Regions from separate parts of the Streptomyces sp. NPDC049813 genome, predicted to be linked through region 1. Evidence: riboswitches for the same ligand, from Rfam matches in the RefSeq annotation. Region 1 holds a riboswitch; each other region holds the start of a gene.

Region 1 (4,204 bases):
GCCCCTCATGACGAGACCGACGAGACCGACGAGACCGCCGAGAGCGACCCGAGCGACGAGGAGGCGGGCCGGTGACCGAGCAGCTCGCGACCATGGACTTCCATCCCCGGCCCGAGGCGGGCACGGCCAAGCCGTGGGCGTTCCCGGCCCCCGAGCGCGGCGAGCTGGACAACGGCCTGACCGTGCTGCGCTGCCACCGCCCCGGCCAGCAGGTCGTGGCCGTGGAGATCAACCTCGACGCGCCGCTGGAGGCCGAGCCGGCCGCCCTCGAAGGCGTCGCCACGATCATGGCGCGTGCCTTCAACGAGGGCACCGACAAGCACTCCGCGGAGGAGTTCGCCGCCGAACTGGAGCGCTGCGGCGCCACCATGGACGCGCACGCCGACCACCCCGGCGTGCGGGTCTCCTTGGAGGTGCCGGTCTCCCGGCTTCCCAAGGGCCTCGCCCTGCTGGCCGACGCGCTGCGGGCGCCCGCCTTCGCGGACGGCGAGATCGAGCGCCTGGTCCGCAACCGGCTCGACGAGATCCCGCACGAGAGCGCCAACCCGGCCCGCCGGGCCGCCAAGGAGCTCTCCCGGCAGCTCTTCCCGGCCGACTCGCGCATGTCGCGTCCGCGGCAGGGCAGCGAGGAGACCGTCGCCGCCATCGACGCGGCGGCCGTACGCGCCTTCTACGAGAAGCACGTCCGCCCCGCCACCGGCACCGTCGTCGTGGTGGGCGACCTGACCGGCACCGACCTGGACGCCCTCCTCACCGACACGCTCGGCGCCTGGACCGGTGACACCGCGGAGCCCAGGCCGGTCCCGCCGGTGACCGCCGACGACACCGGCCGGGTCGTCATCGTGGACCGGCCGGGCGCGGTGCAGACGCAGCTGCTGATCGGCCGCATCGGACCCGACCGGCACGACCGGGTGTGGGCCGCGCAGATCCTCGGCACGTACTGCCTCGGCGGCACGCTCACCTCGCGCCTGGACCGGGTGCTGCGCGAGGAGAAGGGCTACACCTACGGGGTGCGGTCCTTCGCCCAGGTGCTGCGGTCCGCGCCGGACGGCACGGGTGCCGCGATGCTCGCCATCAGCGGCTCCGTGGACACCCCGAACACCGGGCCCGCGCTCGACGACCTCTGGAAGGTGCTGCGCACGCTCGCCGAAGGGGGGCTCACGGACGCCGAGCGGGACACCGCCGTGCAGAACCTGGTGGGCGTGGCGCCGCTGAAGTACGAGACCGCGGCCGCCGTCGCGGGCACGCTGGCCGACCAGGTCGAGCAGCACCTCCAGGACGACTTCCAGGCCCAGCTGTACCGCCGGCTCGCCGAGACGGGCACCGTGGAGGCCACCGCGGCGGTCGTCAGCGCCTTCCCGGCTGACCGGCTGGTGACGATCCTCGTGGGCGACGCCGCGCAGATCGAGGAGCCCGTCCGGGCCCTCGGCATCGGCGAGGTGACCGTCGTCTCGGGCTGACCCCCGCCCCGTACGTCGCTCGCAGCCCCGGTGGCCTCCACGGCCACCGGGGCTGCGTGGTGTCGCTCACGTTCACCCTTGTGCGGCCGGGTATCGCTTTTGTCCGAATTGGGGCGGAGGTTGCCTGTCTGCTCTGTGGCATGCGCTACAAAAGCCGGGATCCGTTTGTTGATTAAAAGATGTCCCGCTTAGCGTCGGTCCGGCTGTTCGCCAGACACGCGTCGCGCCCGCGACACCGGACAGTCATCGCCGAGTCCCCCATGGCGTGAGCCAGGGGAGCCGGGGACCCACCGCAGTCCCTGGGGTGAATCGGGCAGCCTTCCGGCCGTACAGGCCAGGACGGTCGCCCGTAGGAGACCTTCCTGCTCCGAACCCGTCAGCTAACCCGGTAGGCGAGAGGGAAGGAAAGGATCAGCCCCTACATGGCGTTCACCCGTGCCACCGGGAAGCACCGTCGTCCCAGTCGCCTCACGCGTACCACCGTGCAGGTCGCGAGTGTCGCGGCGCTCACCACGACCGGTGTGGTGGGCGGCCTCGCCGCCCCCGCCCTCGCCGCCGACACCGCGGCCCCCGAGCAGAACGGCCTGACCCAGGCCATCGCCATCGGCGACTCCCTGGCCGACCGGATCGACGCGCAGGCCGCCGCCCAGAAGAAGGCCGCCGACGCGGCCGCCGCCAAGGCGAAGGCCGAGGCCGAGGCGAAGAAGAAGGCCGAGGAAGCCAAGCGCGAGGCCGAGGCGAAGGCCGCCAAGGAGCGCGAAGAGCGCGAGGCCAAGGAGCGGGCCGCCCGCGAGGCCGAGCGCAAGCGCCTGCTCAACAGCTTCGTGGCGCCCATCTCCGGCTCCTACGTCTCCACGGGCTACCAGGCGAGCAGCGGCCTGTGGTCCTCCGGCAGCCACACCGGCATCGACTTCCACGCGGCCAGCGGCACGTCCGTGCACGCGGTCGGCGCGGGCACCGTCGTCGAGGCCGGCTGGGGCGGCGCCTACGGCAACAACATCGTGATCAAGATGAACGACGGCACGTACACCCAGTACGGGCACCTGTCCTCCATCGGCGTCTCCGTCGGCCAGGCCGTCACCCCCGGCCAGCAGATAGGCCTCTCCGGCGCCACCGGCAACGTCACGGGCCCGCACCTGCACTTCGAGGCCCGCACGACGCCCGACTACGGCTCGGACATGGACCCCGTCGCGTACCTGCGCTCGCACGGCGTGAACGTCTGACGCGCACGCACCCGCACGCGAAAGCCCCGGCTCGGCGAGCCGGGGCTTTCGCGTGCGCCCCGCATTTCTGGCCAGAAAATATCCCTGGATTCCGGTCCGGCGTCGGAAATTCGAGTGCGGTGGAATAGAGTCACCGGGCGGGCGCGACCGGAGGGTGGCATTCGCGCTCGCACAAGCGTCGATCGACCGCGTTTCGCGGGGATGAAGGCGGAGGTCGGGACATGCGCATTCCCGCACACTCGGTATGCACGGCGATCCGCGAGGACATCGTCGCGGGTGTCTACGAGCGCGGCAGCAGACTCACCGAGGAAGTGCTCGCGCGGCGCTACGGGGTCTCGCGGGTCCCGGTGCGCGAGGCGCTGCGCACCCTGGAGGCCGAGGGCTTCGTCGTCACACGGCGGCACGCGGGCGCGTGCGTGGCCGAACCCACCCGGCAGGAGGCCGCCGACCTGCTGGAGGTCCGGCTGCTGCTCGAACCGCTGGGCGCCGCGCGCGCCGCGCAGCGCAGGACCGAGGCGCACCTCAAGGTCCTGCGCGGCCTGGTCAGGCTGGGGCAGGAGCGGGTGCGGCGCGGTCAGGGCGAGGATCTGCGCTCCCTGGGCGGGTGGTTCCACGAGACCCTCGCGGGGGCCTCCGGCAGCCCCGGCCTGATCGCCCTGCTCACCCAGCTCCGGCACAAGATCGCCTGGATGTACGTCGTGGAGGGCCCGGCCCAGCCGGCCGAGTCCTGGGCCGAGCACGGTGCCATCGTGGACGCGGTGGCCCGCGGCGACGCCGAGCGTGCCCGCGCGCTGACCCTGCTGCACGCCGAGCGCGCGGCGGCCGCCCACCGGCTCCGCGTCCCGCGCGCCGCCGGTCACGTGAGGACTTCGCAACGTCCTGTAAACACGGCGAGCCTTCCCCATTAATAAAAGGGCCGTATACAAAGACGTGCGGTAATCGCCGGATCGGGCGCTTGGCATTTCTGGTGCATGCTTCGCTGCATGGTGTCCGGAGGGCAATAGATACCGGCCGCTGATTCCGTGTGGACCGGGCGGCTGTACTCGCGCGTGAATTCTTCGCGGGAACGACGAAGCCGCGCGCCCATAAAGGGAACGCGCGGCTTCGGCGGTACGAGGGGGATCAGACGGTCTCGGGGAGCTCGTCGAGACCCTCGGAGACCAGCTTCGCCAGACGGTCGAGCGCGGCGTCCGCGCCCTCGGCGTCGGAGGCCAGGACGATCTCCTCGCCGCCCTGCGCGCCCAGACCCAGCACCGCGAGCATGGAAGCGGCGTTGACGGGGTTGCCGTCGGCCTTGGCGATCGTCACGGGGACGCCGGCCGCGGTGGCCGCGCGGACGAAGATGGAGGCGGGGCGGGCGTGGAGGCCCTCGGCCCAGCCGACGTTGACGCGGCGCTCAGCCATGTGATGCTGCCCTTCGAGTGACTCAAGGTTGTCTAGACCATTCTCACACAACCGTGGCCGGGCGATCGACGGGGACCTGGGCCCCGCCGGCGCACCGCTCCGCGGCTTTCCATAGCC
Region 2 (4,204 bases), on a different contig from region 1:
GAGCTTTCCCGGCATCGCCTGGTGCCTCCCCGATCTGGTCCCCGTCTGGCTGCCTACGTGCGTACGTCCTCGCACACGGTACGGGACCGAGTGCGAGGACGTACGGAACTACGGCGCCGGAAGACGTCCCGGGGCAGGTCAGCCCTTGAAGCGGGGGAACGCGCTGCGGCCGGCGTAGACCGCGGCGTCGTCGAGGATCTCCTCGATGCGCAGCAGCTGGTTGTACTTGGCGACGCGCTCGGAGCGGGCCGGGGCGCCGGTCTTGATCTGGCCGCAGTTCGTGGCGACGGCGAGGTCGGCGATGGTGACGTCCTCGGTCTCGCCGGAGCGGTGCGACATCATGCACTTGAAACCGTTGCGCTGGGCCAGCTCGACGGCGTCCAGGGTCTCGGTCAGCGAGCCGATCTGGTTCACCTTGACGAGCAGCGCGTTGGCCGAGTCCTCCTCGATGCCGCGCGCCAGGCGCTCCGGGTTGGTGACGAACAGGTCGTCGCCGACGAGCTGGACCTTGTCGCCGAGGCGCTCGGTGATGGTGTTCCAGCCGGCCCAGTCGTCCTCGTACAGCGGGTCCTCGATGGAGACGAGCGGGTACGCGGAGACGAGCTCCTCGTAGTACTCCGTCATCTCGGCGGCGGAGCGCTCCTTGCCCTCGAACTGGTACTTGCCGTCCTTGTAGAACTCGGAGGCGGCGACGTCCAGCGCGAGCGCGACCTGCTGGCCGGGGATGTAGCCGGCCTCCTTGATCGCTTCGAGGATGAGGTCGAGCGCGGCGCGGTTCGACTCCAGGTTCGGGGCGAAGCCGCCCTCGTCGCCGAGGCCGGTGGACAGGCCCTTGGTCTTCAGCACCTTCTTGAGGGTGTGGTAGACCTCGGTGCCCCAGCGCAGCGCCTCGGAGAAGGACTCCGCGCCGATCGGGGCGATCATGAACTCCTGGATGTCGACGTTCGAGTCGGCGTGCGACCCGCCGTTCAGGATGTTCATCATCGGGACGGGCAGCAGGTGCGCGTTCGGACCGCCGAGGTAGCGGAACAGCGGCAGGTCGCTGGCCTCGGACGCGGCGTGCGCGACGGCGAGGGAGACGCCGAGGATGGCGTTGGCGCCGAGCGAGCCCTTGTTGTCCGTGGCGTCCAGGTCGAACATCGCCTGGTCGATCAGGCGCTGCTCGGTGGCGTCGTAGCCGACGAGCTCCGGGCCGATCTGCTCGATGACGGCGAGGACGGCCTTCTCGACGCCCTTGCCCTGGTAACGGTTGGGGTCACCGTCACGGAGTTCGATGGCCTCGAAGGCACCGGTGGAGGCGCCGGACGGAACAGCAGCACGACCCGTGCTGCCGTCGTCGAGGCCGACCTCGACCTCGACCGTGGGGTTGCCTCGGGAGTCCAGGATTTCCCGGGCTACGACGACGTCGATGGACGGCACGAGCATCTCCTTCTGGGATGTGACACAACAGCGCGGGCGGCTGGCCCGCACCCCTGAGCGTAACCGGCTCCGGGGCATCAGCCAGTCGGCCGACCGGGTTGTGGACAACGCCGATAGCGAAATGTTTCCAAACGGAACAAAGACGGCGACCCCCACTCCGGAGGACCGGAGCGGGGGTCGCCGACGTGAGCGGCCCGTGGACGGGGCGGTGCGGTGCGGCCGGGCCCGGCGTCCGCCGACGCCGGGGCCGCCTCCGCGAGGGGGTCCCTCGGTGCGCGAGGGGTCCTCTTTACTTGAGGTGCAGCTGCTGGTCCGGGTAGATCAGGTTGGCGTCGCTGATGATGTCCTTGTTGAGCTCGAACACCTTGTGCCAGTTGGTCCCGTGCGCCTCGGCGATCTTGCTGAGGGTGTCGCCGGACTTCACCTTGTACTCGCCGTCGCCCTTCTCGACCTTCTTGCCGGTCGGGGTGGTGACGGTGTCCTTCTTGGTGTCCTGCTGCGGCTGCGGCTGCGCCTGCTGCTGCTGCGGCTGCTGGCGCTCCTGCGAGCGGGTCGTCGTGGAGGAGTCGGAGCGCTCCTGCTGCTGCGGCTGCGACTGCTGCGACGACTCGGCCGGAGCGGAGTTGCTGGTGTCGGCGCCGGACAGGCCCACGCCACAGCTCGGCCAGGCACCCTTGCCCTGCGCGGCGAGGACCTTCTCGGCGACCGATATCTGCTGCGCCTTGGACGCCTGGTCGGCGGAGGAGGCGTAGGAGGTGCCGCCGTACGCGGCCCAGGTCGAGGCGGAGAACTGCAGGCCACCGTAGTAGCCGTTGCCCGTGTTGATCGCCCAGTTGCCACCGGACTCGCACTGCGCGACCTGGTCCCACTCGGAGGTGGAGGCGGCGGAGGCGCCCGTGGCACCCATCAGCGGAACGGCGACGGCGGCACCGGCGACGCCGGCGAGCGTGGCGACACGAACGGCCTTGGACGGACGACGGTGCTTGCCCGTGTTGGAGAACAGCATGAAGAGATCCCCTCACCGACGCCTACGAGGTGAGCTGTCGGGTTCGGACCAGTGAGTGCCCGGCGCGCATCCTGTGCGCGACTTGACCCCAAGCCGGATGTCCGGCGCTTACCTTGGGTCCCCCGCTCCTGCCTACGGCGCTGACGCGTCGACTGTTCCCGTACGGACGTCGGCAGGATTCGGCGTGACGTCCGTCGGGGCCCGCTGTGGCGAGCGGTCACGACCGTAAGCAGTCGATCCGCCCGATTTCAAAGACGATCAGGGTCTTTGAGACTCATGTCTCACTCTCGCAAAGCCGGACATACGAGCCTCAACCGCCCCTGAACTCCCGCTACTTTTCACCCGATTCGAGGCCAAGATCCAGACTCTGACCAGGCAGGATGAGGTCGGGGTCGGAACCGACCGTCTTCTTGTTCAGGTCGTAGAGCGCATCCCACCCGCCACGCACGTCGTGCGCGTCCGCGATGTCCCAGAGGTTGTCGCCGGAGCGGACCGTGTACGCCCCGTCGGCGCGCTGCTCCTCACGTGAAGCGTGACGCCCCTCACCCTGACGGGAGGCGGAGGCGTCGTCCGAGGCGCGGTCGCCGCGGTGGCGGCCGGCCGCCGAGGGGTCCGCGGCGGGGTCGGAGGGATCGGCGGAGGCGGACCCCTGCGCGCCACCCTCCTTCTCCGCGTTGTCCGTCGTGTCCGCCGCGCCCAGGCCGCCGTCCGAGCCGTCCGTACCGTCCGTGACCTCGTCCGACGCGGCCGCGCCCGGCTCGTCGCCCGCGTCGCCGGAGGCGTCCGAAGTGCCGCTGCCGTCAGCGGTGTCCGCGGAACTCGACGGATCGGCGGAACCCGACGGGCCGGCCGGATCGGACGCGTCGCCCGCACCGGACGGATCGGCCGTGGCGGAGCCCGCGTGATTCTTCTCTCCCGCGGACTCGGCGGGGGCCGTGGAGTCCCCGGAGTCCTCAGGGTTCTGGGAGTCCTTCGCGTCGGCCGAGCCGGAGGGCCGGGGGGACGCGCTCGCGCCCGGGTCGACCTCGGCCGTGTCGTCGCCCTGCGTGAGGCCGGCCACGATCGAACAGCTCGGCCAGGCACTGGGCCCCTTGGCCGCAAGCGCCTTCTCGGCCACGGCTATCTGCTGCGAGCGGCTCGCCTCGTCGGCGCGCGGGGCGAAGTCGAGCCCGCCGTACTGCTCCCACATCTCCTGCGAGAACTGGAGCCCGCCGTAGTAGCCGTTGCCGGCGTCCAGACTCCACTGGCCGCCGGACTCGCACTCGGCGAGCTTGTCCCAGGTGGCGGTGGAGGCGGCGCTCGCGCTGCCCGCCGCGAGCAGCGGGATCGCGATGGCGCTGCCGGTGACCCCGGCGGCGACGACGAGAGCAGGGGCCTGACGGGGGCGACGGTGTCGACCGTTCCCGGAGAGCATGCGGTTGCCTTTCGCGAGACTGATGCAGCACGCGACAGGGGTGGCGGAAGTGGTGCCGGTTGTGCCTGTGTCGCGATGACTGGTGAACGTAGCGGGACTCGAACGCTTGTCACAAGTCGATGCAGCGCAGATCACGTGAACATCACAATCCTGACGAGGTGTCAGTCAGTCACCGGCTCCGAAGTGTTGTGTCCGGGGACTCGATCCCGGAGATGACCTCCAGCGCCGGGACCAACACCTCTCGTCGGACTACCGACCCACCGCCTCTTGCGTTCAGTGCGTCCATGAGCGGCGGCCAGAACCCCCTCTTGAACCAGGAGTTCTGCCGGTCCTTGATCTGCCCGTGCGGGCCGTATCGCGCCGGG
Region 3 (4,204 bases), on a different contig from region 1:
CGTTCATGGTCCCGGTCTTCGCGCTGCTCACCTGGCTCGCCGTGTACCTGCGCCACCGCGAACTGCGCACCGTCCGGGCACAGCTGGCGGCGTACGTCGCCGCCGGCTGGCTCGCGCCGCCCGAGCCGTTCGCCCTCGGCTCCCTCAAGGCCCGCCGCCTGGCCCGCGAGTACGCGGCCCACTACGGCGGCAGGACGGCGGAGCGGGCGGTCACCGAGTACGCGTCCCTGGCGACGTCGCTCGCCCTGCTCCGGCACCGCGGTGAGCGGGGGCGGGCCGGCGCCGATTTCGTCGTACGGGAGCGGGAGCTGCTCGACGCGCTGTGGCAGCGGCGCGGATACGCCCGCCCCGCCCTCGCCTACGCCGCCCAGGTCGCGGCCCCCGTCCACCGGCCCCCGGCGTACGCGGGGCCGCGGCCGCCCGCCCCCGCGTACCACCCGTACCGGCCCTGAACGGGCTCAGGCGGAGGCCTCCGTGAGGCGGCCGAGCTCCGCGTCCGTCAGCTCCAGTCCGGCCACGGCGAGCAGCGCGGGCAGCTGCTCCACCGTGCGCGCGGACGCGATCGGCGCGGCGACGGTGGGCTGGGCGGCGAGCCAGGCCAGGGCGACCGTGGCGATCTCGGCGTCGTGCGCCCGGGCGACCTCGTCGAGGGCGGTCAGCACCTTGCGGCCGCGCTCGGTCTCCAGGTGCTTGCTGGCACCGGCCGCGCGGGGGCTGTCGACGGCGACGCCCGGCCGGTACTTGCCGGTGAGGAAACCGGCGGCGAGGGCGAAGTACGGGACGGCGGCGAGCCCGGCGCGCGAGGCGATCTCGCGCCGGGGACCCTCGTAGGTGTCGCGCGAGACGAGGTTGTAGTGCGGCTGAAGGGCGACGTAGCGGGCGAGGCCCTCGCGGTCGGAGAAGTCCAGCGACTCCTGGAGGCGCTCAGGCGAGATGTTCGAGGCGGCGATGGCGCGGACCTTGCCGGCCTTCACCAGGCCGTCGAGCGCGCCGATGATCTCCTCGACGGGGATCGTCTCGTCGTCGTCGAAGTGCGTGTAGTAGAGGTCGATGTGGTCGGTGCCGAGGCGGGTGAGGGAGGCGTCGGCGGCGGCCCGGATGTTCGCGGCGCGCAGGCCCTTGAAGTCGGGGTGGCGGGCGACCTTGGTGGCGATGACGACCTCGTCGCGCCGGCCGCGGGCGGCGAGCCACTTGCCGATGATCGTCTCCGACTCACCGCCGTGGTTGCCCTCGATCCAGGCCGAGTACGAGTCCGCCGTGTCGATGAAGTTGCCGCCCCCGGCGGTGTAGGCGTCGAGCACCGCGAAGGACGTCGCCTCGTCGGCGGTCCACCCGAAGACGTTGCCGCCGAGGGAGAGCGGGAAGACCTCGAGGTCGGAGGAGCCGAGCGGGCGCAGGGGAGAAGAAGTCATACCCCGATTGAACGCCCCCCGCGGAGCGAACCGCTGCGCGGGGGGCGCCGCGGGCTCAGAGCGAGAGGCCCTTGCCGCGCAGCCAGACCGCGGGGTCGACGCCGGTGGCGTCCCCGCCCGGGTGGACCTCCAGGTGGAGGTGGGCGCCCGTGACGTTGCCGGTGGCGCCGACGCGGCCGATGACGTCCCCGGTGGAGACCTTCTGGCCGACGCTGACGTTCATCGACGACTGGTGGCAGAACCACAGTTCGGTGCCGTCGTCGAGGGTGAGGATCGTGCGGTACCCGTAGGCGCCCGCCCAGCCGGCCTCGGTGACGGTGGCGCCGTGGATGGCGTGGATCGGCGTGCCGGTGGAGGCCGCGAAGTCCAGGCCCGTGTGGTAGCCGGAGGACCACATCGATCCGGGCTGCCCGAAGGTGCCGGTGATCGTGTACGAGGCGACGGGCAGCCGGAAGCTCTTGGCCAGCTCGGCGAGGCGCTCGGCCTCGGCCTTCTTCTTGGCCTCCTCCTCCGCCTTCTTCTTGTCGGCGGCGGCCTTGGCCTCGGCCTTCTCGTGCTTCGCCGCGGCCTCCTCGGCGGCCTTCAGCGCGGCGGCCTGCTCGGCCTCGGCCTGCGCGGTGGCATCGGCGGCGTCCTGCTGCGTCTCGGCCTGCTGCATGATCCGGGCCCGCAGCGCCTCGCCCGCACCCGACTGACCGGTGCCCATCGTGGTGAGCGGCGCGGCGGAGGCGCCGGAGGCGGAGTCGGCGCCGTCGGACATGAACGCGCCCACGCCGGGCAGCGACTTGGCCTCGGGCAGCGAGTCCTTGACGGCGGAGAGGTCGGGCATGGAGATCCGGACCGGGGGCTTGCCGCCCTGCGCGGTGGCGATGCCGCCGGCGCCGACGGCGGCGATCACGCCGACGCCCAGGACGGTGGAGCTGCGCGCGAGTCCGCCGCGCTGACGGGCCACGCGGTGCCTGCCGCGGACGGGGCGGACGGACTCCTCGGTGGGATTCCACTCCTCCCAGCTCCCCTGCTCGACGCCGGCCTCGCCGTCGGCGGGGTGGGCGGAGTACCCGGAGAACTCGGGGGCAGGACGGTTCGACGCCACGGGGGCGCTCTCCTTTCCTTCCTTCTCGCCTACCGGGTTAGCTGACGGGTTCGGAGCAGGAAGGTCTCCTACGAGCACGGCCCGGCGCCCGAAAAGCGACGGAACTGTGCCTGATTCACCCCAAGTTGGTGGTTCCCCGGCTCCCTTGCGGGATTAGGCGTGTGCGCACGGAGCCGTCGCTTGTGACGGCTGGGACGACCGCGCTGCGTTATCGAACGTTAATAGACAGCCGATAGTAATTCCAAGCTGTTCCCACTGATCGTTCACGTCTTTGGCCTGGACTTAACGGTCAATAACACCTTCAAACGGGCGAGTTGACCGACGATTCCGGCCCGCGCCAAACACCCGACTTTCTGACGGAGTGTCAATCGTTATGTGCAGGGAGTCGTCCGGTCACGCCTCGTGATGTCGATCAAGGGCGGCGCACGGCGAGCAGCGCCATGTCGTCGCTGGCCCCGCCCCCGGTGTGCCGGCGCACTTCTTCGGCCAGCGCCGCGAGCAGCTCCTCCGGCCCCGGGAAGATCCGGCCCGCGAGCCGGGCCGCGGGATCGTAGAAGACGCCCCGCGCGTCGCGCGCCTCGGAGAGCCCGTCGGTGTAGAGCAGCAGCGTCGCCTCGGCCGGGAACGCCGCCTCGGTGGCCCGGTCCGGCCAGGAGCCGAGCTCGCCCAGGCCGAGCGGCAGCGCCGCCTCCGCCGGCGTGACCACCCGCACCGTGCCGTCGCCGTGCAGCACGACCGGTTCGGGGTGGCCGCGGTTGAGGACGCGCAGGAGCCGGCCGCCGTGCGGGATCTCGGCGAGCACGGCGGTGGTGAACCCCTCGAAGTCGTCGATGCCGCGCCGCCGCGACCCCTCCCTGGCCAGCGCCCGCTCCAGCCGCTGGGCGACCGCCTCCAGGCTCTCCTCCTGCTCGGCGGCCTCCCGGAAGGCCCCGATGACGACGGCCACGGCGGCGACCGCGCCCATGCCCTTGCCCCGTACGTCCCCCACGACTATCCGCACCCCGTGCGGCGTGTCCTGCACCGCGTACAGATCGCCGCCGATGAAGGCGTCGGCCTGCGCCGCCTCGTACCGGGCCGCGACGGCCAGGCCGCCGATCCGCCCGGCCGGCTCCGGCAACACCGCCAGCTGGGCGGCCTCCGCGATCTGGCGCGCGGACGCCAGCTGCTCGTCGCTGCGGCGCTTGATCCGGTTGATGAAGCAGGCCAGCACGCACACCGTGGCCACGGTGGCCATCTCGGTGTACACCCCGGCGTTGAACGACGTGTAGCGCAGATGGACGGCGACGATGGCGGCGACCGACGCGGCGCCCGCGGTGATCGTGCTGCCCAGCGAGAAGAAGGGCGCGACGACCAGCGGCGCAGCACTGAAGAGCGGTGAGCCGGCGAACCCGGACGGCGTGCAGTACTCGTAGACCGCACCGCCGACGATCAGCAGCAGGGGCAGCACCCGCAGGAAGGCACGCGTACCGGCGGCGTCCGTTCCGCGTCCGTGCCGCCCTCCTCGCTGCCCCACCACTCGTCTCCTGCCACGTCCGCGCCCGGATTACGGCGTCGGTCCAAGGGTTCCCGGGCGGCGGGCCGGGGGCGAGCGCTGCTGCTCCGTCCGGGTCAGGACGCACCAACAGGCCGAGGCCGGAATCTCGAAAGATTCCGGCCTCGGCCTTCAGTAGCGGGGACAGGATTTGAACCTGCGACCTCT
Region 4 (4,204 bases), on a different contig from region 1:
CTGACCATGCTGGTCACCGGCGTCGCCCTGGTCGGCCTCAATCAGGCCGACGGCTCCACCGTGAACAACGTCAAGATCGGGGTGAAGCTGGCCGTCCTGATCGTCATCCTCGGCATCGTGTACGTGAAGCGCGACGAGGAGACGGCCGAGAAGGGGCTGTTCGCTGCGGTCGGCGGGCTGACGATCGCCAACATCTTCATCGCGGTGCTCTGGACCTGAGGGAGCCGGCGGCCCTGAGGTACTGAGGCCCTGCGGGCCTGCGGGGTCCGGGCGGGCCCGAGGGGCAGGGGGCGCTTTCCGGCCGCCGCGGTCCCGGGAGCCCCCGGGGCCTGTCACCGCGGTGTCCCCACCACGGCGACAGGACCCGGCGCGGACGTCAGGCGGGCCGCACCACGCTGTGGATCGAGCTGGTGCCGTCGTAGTAGATGGACTCCTCGCGGACGGACGCGCCCGGCTTCGGGGCGTGGATCATCATGCCGTCGCCGAGGTACAGGCCGACGTGGCTGATGTCGTCGTAGAAGAAGACCAGGTCACCCGGTTGGATCGAGGAGAGCGGGACGGTCGTGCCGGCCTCCACCTGGTCCCACGTGGTGCGCGGCAAGGTGATGCCGGCCGCCTTCCACGCCGCCTGGGTGAGCCCCGAGCAGTCGTAGGAGTCCGGGCCCGTGGCGCCCCACACGTACGGCTTGCCCTCCTGCGCCTTGGCGTAGGCGAGCGCCTGGGCGGCCTTGGTCGCGTAACCGGAGGAGCTGCCTGCCGGTGCCTCGGTGGTACCGCCGGACGACGAGCCGGAGCCCTGCTGCCCGGCGGCCTCCTCGGCCGCCTGCTGCTTCTTGTCCTCCTGCGCCTTCTGCTCCGCGGCGAGCTGGGCGGCCTTCTTGCGGGCCGCCTCCTGCTTCTTCTTCTCGATCGCCGCGAGCCGCTGCTTCTCCTCGGCGGTCAGCCGCGACAGCAGCTGACGGGCGTCGGCCAGCTTCGTCTGCACGCTCTGCTTGGAGGTCTTCAGGTCGGTCTGGGAGGACGTCAGCTGCGTGAGGCTCTCCTGCGCCTCGGTGCGCTTCTTCGCGGTGCTGAGCTGCTGCTTCTGATAGTCGTCGACCGCGTCCTTCTGGTCGGCGGTCATCCGGCTCATCAGCCGGTTCTGCGCGAAGTAGTCCTCGGGGTCGTCCGCGAGGAACATCGTCGCCGTGTCGCCGATCCCGCCCGAGCGGTACTGCTGGGCGGCGAACCTGCCCAGCTCCTGGCGGGCCGAGTTCAGCTTCTCGGTGCGCTGCGCGATGTCGTCGAGGAGGCGATCGACCTGCTTCTTCTTGCTGTCGGTCTGCTCCTTGGCGGAGTTGTACTTCTGCGTGGCGACCTCGGCCTGGCGGTACAGGCTGTCGACTTTCTTCTGCACCTCTTCCAGGCTCGGCCGGTCCGGCCGGGCGGGGGCCGCCTGGGCGCTCTGCGAGAGGAGGGCCACCGAGGTGAGGGCGACGGTCGTGATCCCGACCGCGGGGGTGGTGCGAAGGCCGCCGGTCATCCGGGACCGGACACGCGGCTTGCGGTGCGACGCCAAGGAGGCGACTCCTTCCGTGGTCCGCCTACCGGGTTAGCTGTCGGGTTCGGGCGTACGGAAGGCTGCCCTACGGTCGGCCGCCCTGTCCTGCCGGGCGGCCGGGCCGATTCACCCCAAGGTCGGTTGGGTCCCCGGTTCCCTGCCTCACGGCGTACGGGACTCGGCGGGGGCTGCTCGTTCGCCGCGGTGCTCGCGGCGGGGGGACGGGCTGCCCGCGCAGCACGGTAGCCAACTCGTGTCGCTGCTGTGAAGGTTGATGTTCGATATGCCCGATACATTTTCGTGACCTTGGCGACACCGGGCGCTCGGCCGAATGATGGTCGAACGCACCGCATCTGCTCGGTCACGGTAGGTGCGCCGCCGGACTCCTCCGGCCGAAAGGCGCCGCTGACCTGGTGGTACGGGCAGTGTGGCCAAGGTGGGGGCGGGGTGTCAGTGGGGCCGCCTAGACTCGTAGGGCGATGAGCAGCCTCTTTGACGACAGCTTCCTGGCGGGCCTCCAGAACCGGACCGAGGGCCCCCCGCCGCCGCCCGACAGCGAGCACGACGGACCGGAGCCCGAGCCGATCCCGGACGACCTGTTCGGCGGGAAGTTCGACGTGCCTCCGGCCCGGGACGCGTACTACCGCGACGGCGCGCCCCGCCCTGCCCTGGACCCGGCGGCCCTGCTGGACGGGTTGAACGAGAACCAGCGGGCGGCCGTCGTGCACGGCGGCTCCCCGCTGCTCATCGTGGCGGGCGCCGGCTCCGGCAAGACCCGCGTCCTCACCCACCGCATCGCCTACCTGCTGGCCGAGCGCGGCGTCCACCCCGGCCAGATCCTCGCGATCACCTTCACGAACAAGGCCGCGGGCGAGATGAAGGAGCGCGTCGAGTCCCTGGTGGGCCCGCGGGCGAACGCGATGTGGGTCTCCACCTTCCACAGCGCGTGCGTGCGCATCCTGCGCCGCGAGTCGAAGAAGCTCGGCTTCACCTCGTCGTTCTCGATCTACGACGCGGCCGACAGCAAGCGGCTCATGGCCCTGGTCTGCCGCGACCTGGACCTGGACCCCAAGAAGTTCCCGCCGAAGTCCTTCAGCGCCAAGATCTCGAACCTGAAGAACGAGCTGATCGACGAGGAGGACTTCGCGAAGACCGCGGCTGGGGGCACCTCCCGGACGGAGTCTGGGGGAGGATTCGAGAAGTCCGTCGCCCAGGCCTACGCGATGTACCAGTCGCGGCTGCGGGAGGCCAACGCCCTCGACTTCGACGACCTGATCATGACCACGGTCAACCTGCTGCGCGCGTTCCCCGACGTCGCCGAGCACTACCGGCGCCGCTTCCGGCACGTCCTGGTCGACGAGTACCAGGACACCAACCACGCGCAGTACGCACTCGTGCGCGAGCTGGTCGGGCCGACGGAGGGGGAGGACGCCGACCCCGCCGAGCTGTGCGTCGTCGGCGACGCGGACCAGTCCATCTACGCGTTCCGCGGCGCCACCATCCGCAACATCCTCCAGTTCGAGGAGGACTACACGGACGCGACCACGATCCTGCTGGAGCAGAACTACCGCTCCTCGCAGACGATCCTGAGCGCGGCCAACGCGGTCATCGAGCGCAACGAGTCGCGCCGCCCCAAGAACCTGTGGACGAACGCGGGCGCGGGCTCCCAGATCACCGGCTACGTCGCGGACACCGAGCACGACGAGGCGCAGTTCGTCGCCGAGGAGATCGACCGGCTCACGGACGCGGGCGAGGCGAGCTCCGGCGACGTCGCCGTCTTCTACCGGACGAACGCGCAGTCCCGTGTCTTCGAAGAGATCTTCATCCGCGTCGGCCTGCCCTACAAGGTCGTCGGCGGTGTCCGCTTCTACGAGCGCAAGGAGGTCAGGGACATCCTGGCCTACCTGCGCGTGCTGGCCAATCCCGAGGACTCCGTCCCCCTGCGCCGCATCCTGAACGTGCCCAAGCGCGGCATCGGCGACCGCGCCGAAGCGATGATCGACGCGCTCTCCCAGCGCGAGAAGATCTCCTTCCCGCAGGCGCTGCGCCGCGTCGACGAGGCGTACGGCATGGCGTCCCGGTCGACGAACGCGGTCAAGCGGTTCAACGCCCTCATGGAGGACCTGCGCACCGTCGTCGAGTCCGGCGCCGGACCGGCCACGGTCCTGGAAGCCGTCCTCGAGCGCACCGGCTACCTCGCCGAGCTGCAGTCCTCCACGGACCCGCAGGACGAGACCCGCATCGAGAACCTCCAGGAACTCGCCGCGGTGGCCCTGGAGTTCGAGCAGGAGAACGCGCAGGCGGCCGCCGAGGGCGAGAGCGAGACCGAGACGGAAGAAGCCGGCGGCACCGGTCTCTCCGCCTTCCTGGAGCGGGTCGCCCTCGTTGCCGACTCCGACCAGATCCCCGACGAGGAGGACGACGGCAGCGGCGTCATCACCCTGATGACCCTGCACACCGCCAAGGGCCTCGAATTCCCGGTGGTCTTCCTGACCGGCATGGAGGACGGCGTCTTCCCGCACATGCGCTCCCTGGGGCAGACCAAGGAGCTGGAGGAGGAGCGTCGCCTCGCGTACGTCGGCATCACGCGCGCGCGGGAGCGGCTGTACCTGACGCGCGCCTCCATGCGCAGCGCCTGGGGCCAGCCCTCGTACAACCCGCCCT

The links. Region 1 has a riboswitch for cyclic di-AMP ahead of ACIBW6_RS09955 (M23 family metallopeptidase). Riboswitches for the same ligand answer to the same signal wherever they lie in the genome.
Region 2: another riboswitch for cyclic di-AMP. It lies ahead of ACIBW6_RS19730 (transglycosylase family protein); the one in region 1 lies ahead of ACIBW6_RS09955 (M23 family metallopeptidase).
Region 3: another riboswitch for cyclic di-AMP. It lies ahead of ACIBW6_RS32285 (M23 family metallopeptidase); the one in region 1 lies ahead of ACIBW6_RS09955 (M23 family metallopeptidase).
Region 4: another riboswitch for cyclic di-AMP. It lies ahead of ACIBW6_RS12655 (NlpC/P60 family protein); the one in region 1 lies ahead of ACIBW6_RS09955 (M23 family metallopeptidase).

The regions. Positions count from the first base shown of each region.
Region 1 is NZ_JBITLI010000003.1:573,799-578,002, reverse strand. It holds gene ACIBW6_RS09965 (M16 family metallopeptidase) at 1-75, shown strand, start outside; gene ACIBW6_RS09960 (M16 family metallopeptidase) at 93-1,460, shown strand; cyclic di-AMP (ydaO/yuaA leader) riboswitch at 1,698-1,870, shown strand; gene ACIBW6_RS09955 (M23 family metallopeptidase) at 1,883-2,683, shown strand; gene ACIBW6_RS09950 (GntR family transcriptional regulator) at 2,905-3,591, shown strand; gene ACIBW6_RS09945 (HPr family phosphocarrier protein) at 3,806-4,087, opposite strand.
Region 2 is NZ_JBITLI010000009.1:73,260-77,463, forward strand. It holds gene ACIBW6_RS19720 (septum formation initiator family protein) at 1-15, opposite strand, end outside; gene eno (phosphopyruvate hydratase) at 139-1,425, opposite strand; gene ACIBW6_RS19730 (transglycosylase family protein) at 1,709-2,425, opposite strand; cyclic di-AMP (ydaO/yuaA leader) riboswitch at 2,430-2,575, opposite strand; gene ACIBW6_RS19735 (transglycosylase family protein) at 2,757-3,839, opposite strand; gene ACIBW6_RS19740 (recombinase family protein) at 4,009-4,204, opposite strand, start outside.
Region 3 is NZ_JBITLI010000021.1:103,858-108,061, reverse strand. It holds gene ACIBW6_RS32295 (PrsW family intramembrane metalloprotease) at 1-452, shown strand, start outside; gene ACIBW6_RS32290 (aldo/keto reductase) at 459-1,412, opposite strand; gene ACIBW6_RS32285 (M23 family metallopeptidase) at 1,468-2,505, opposite strand; cyclic di-AMP (ydaO/yuaA leader) riboswitch at 2,517-2,675, opposite strand; gene ACIBW6_RS32280 (PP2C family protein-serine/threonine phosphatase) at 2,918-4,018, opposite strand; tRNA gene ACIBW6_RS32275 (tRNA-Met) at 4,173-4,204, opposite strand, start outside.
Region 4 is NZ_JBITLI010000004.1:499,085-503,288, reverse strand. It holds gene ACIBW6_RS12660 (hypothetical protein) at 1-219, shown strand, start outside; gene ACIBW6_RS12655 (NlpC/P60 family protein) at 377-1,558, opposite strand; cyclic di-AMP (ydaO/yuaA leader) riboswitch at 1,565-1,734, opposite strand; gene pcrA (DNA helicase PcrA) at 2,020-4,204, shown strand, end outside.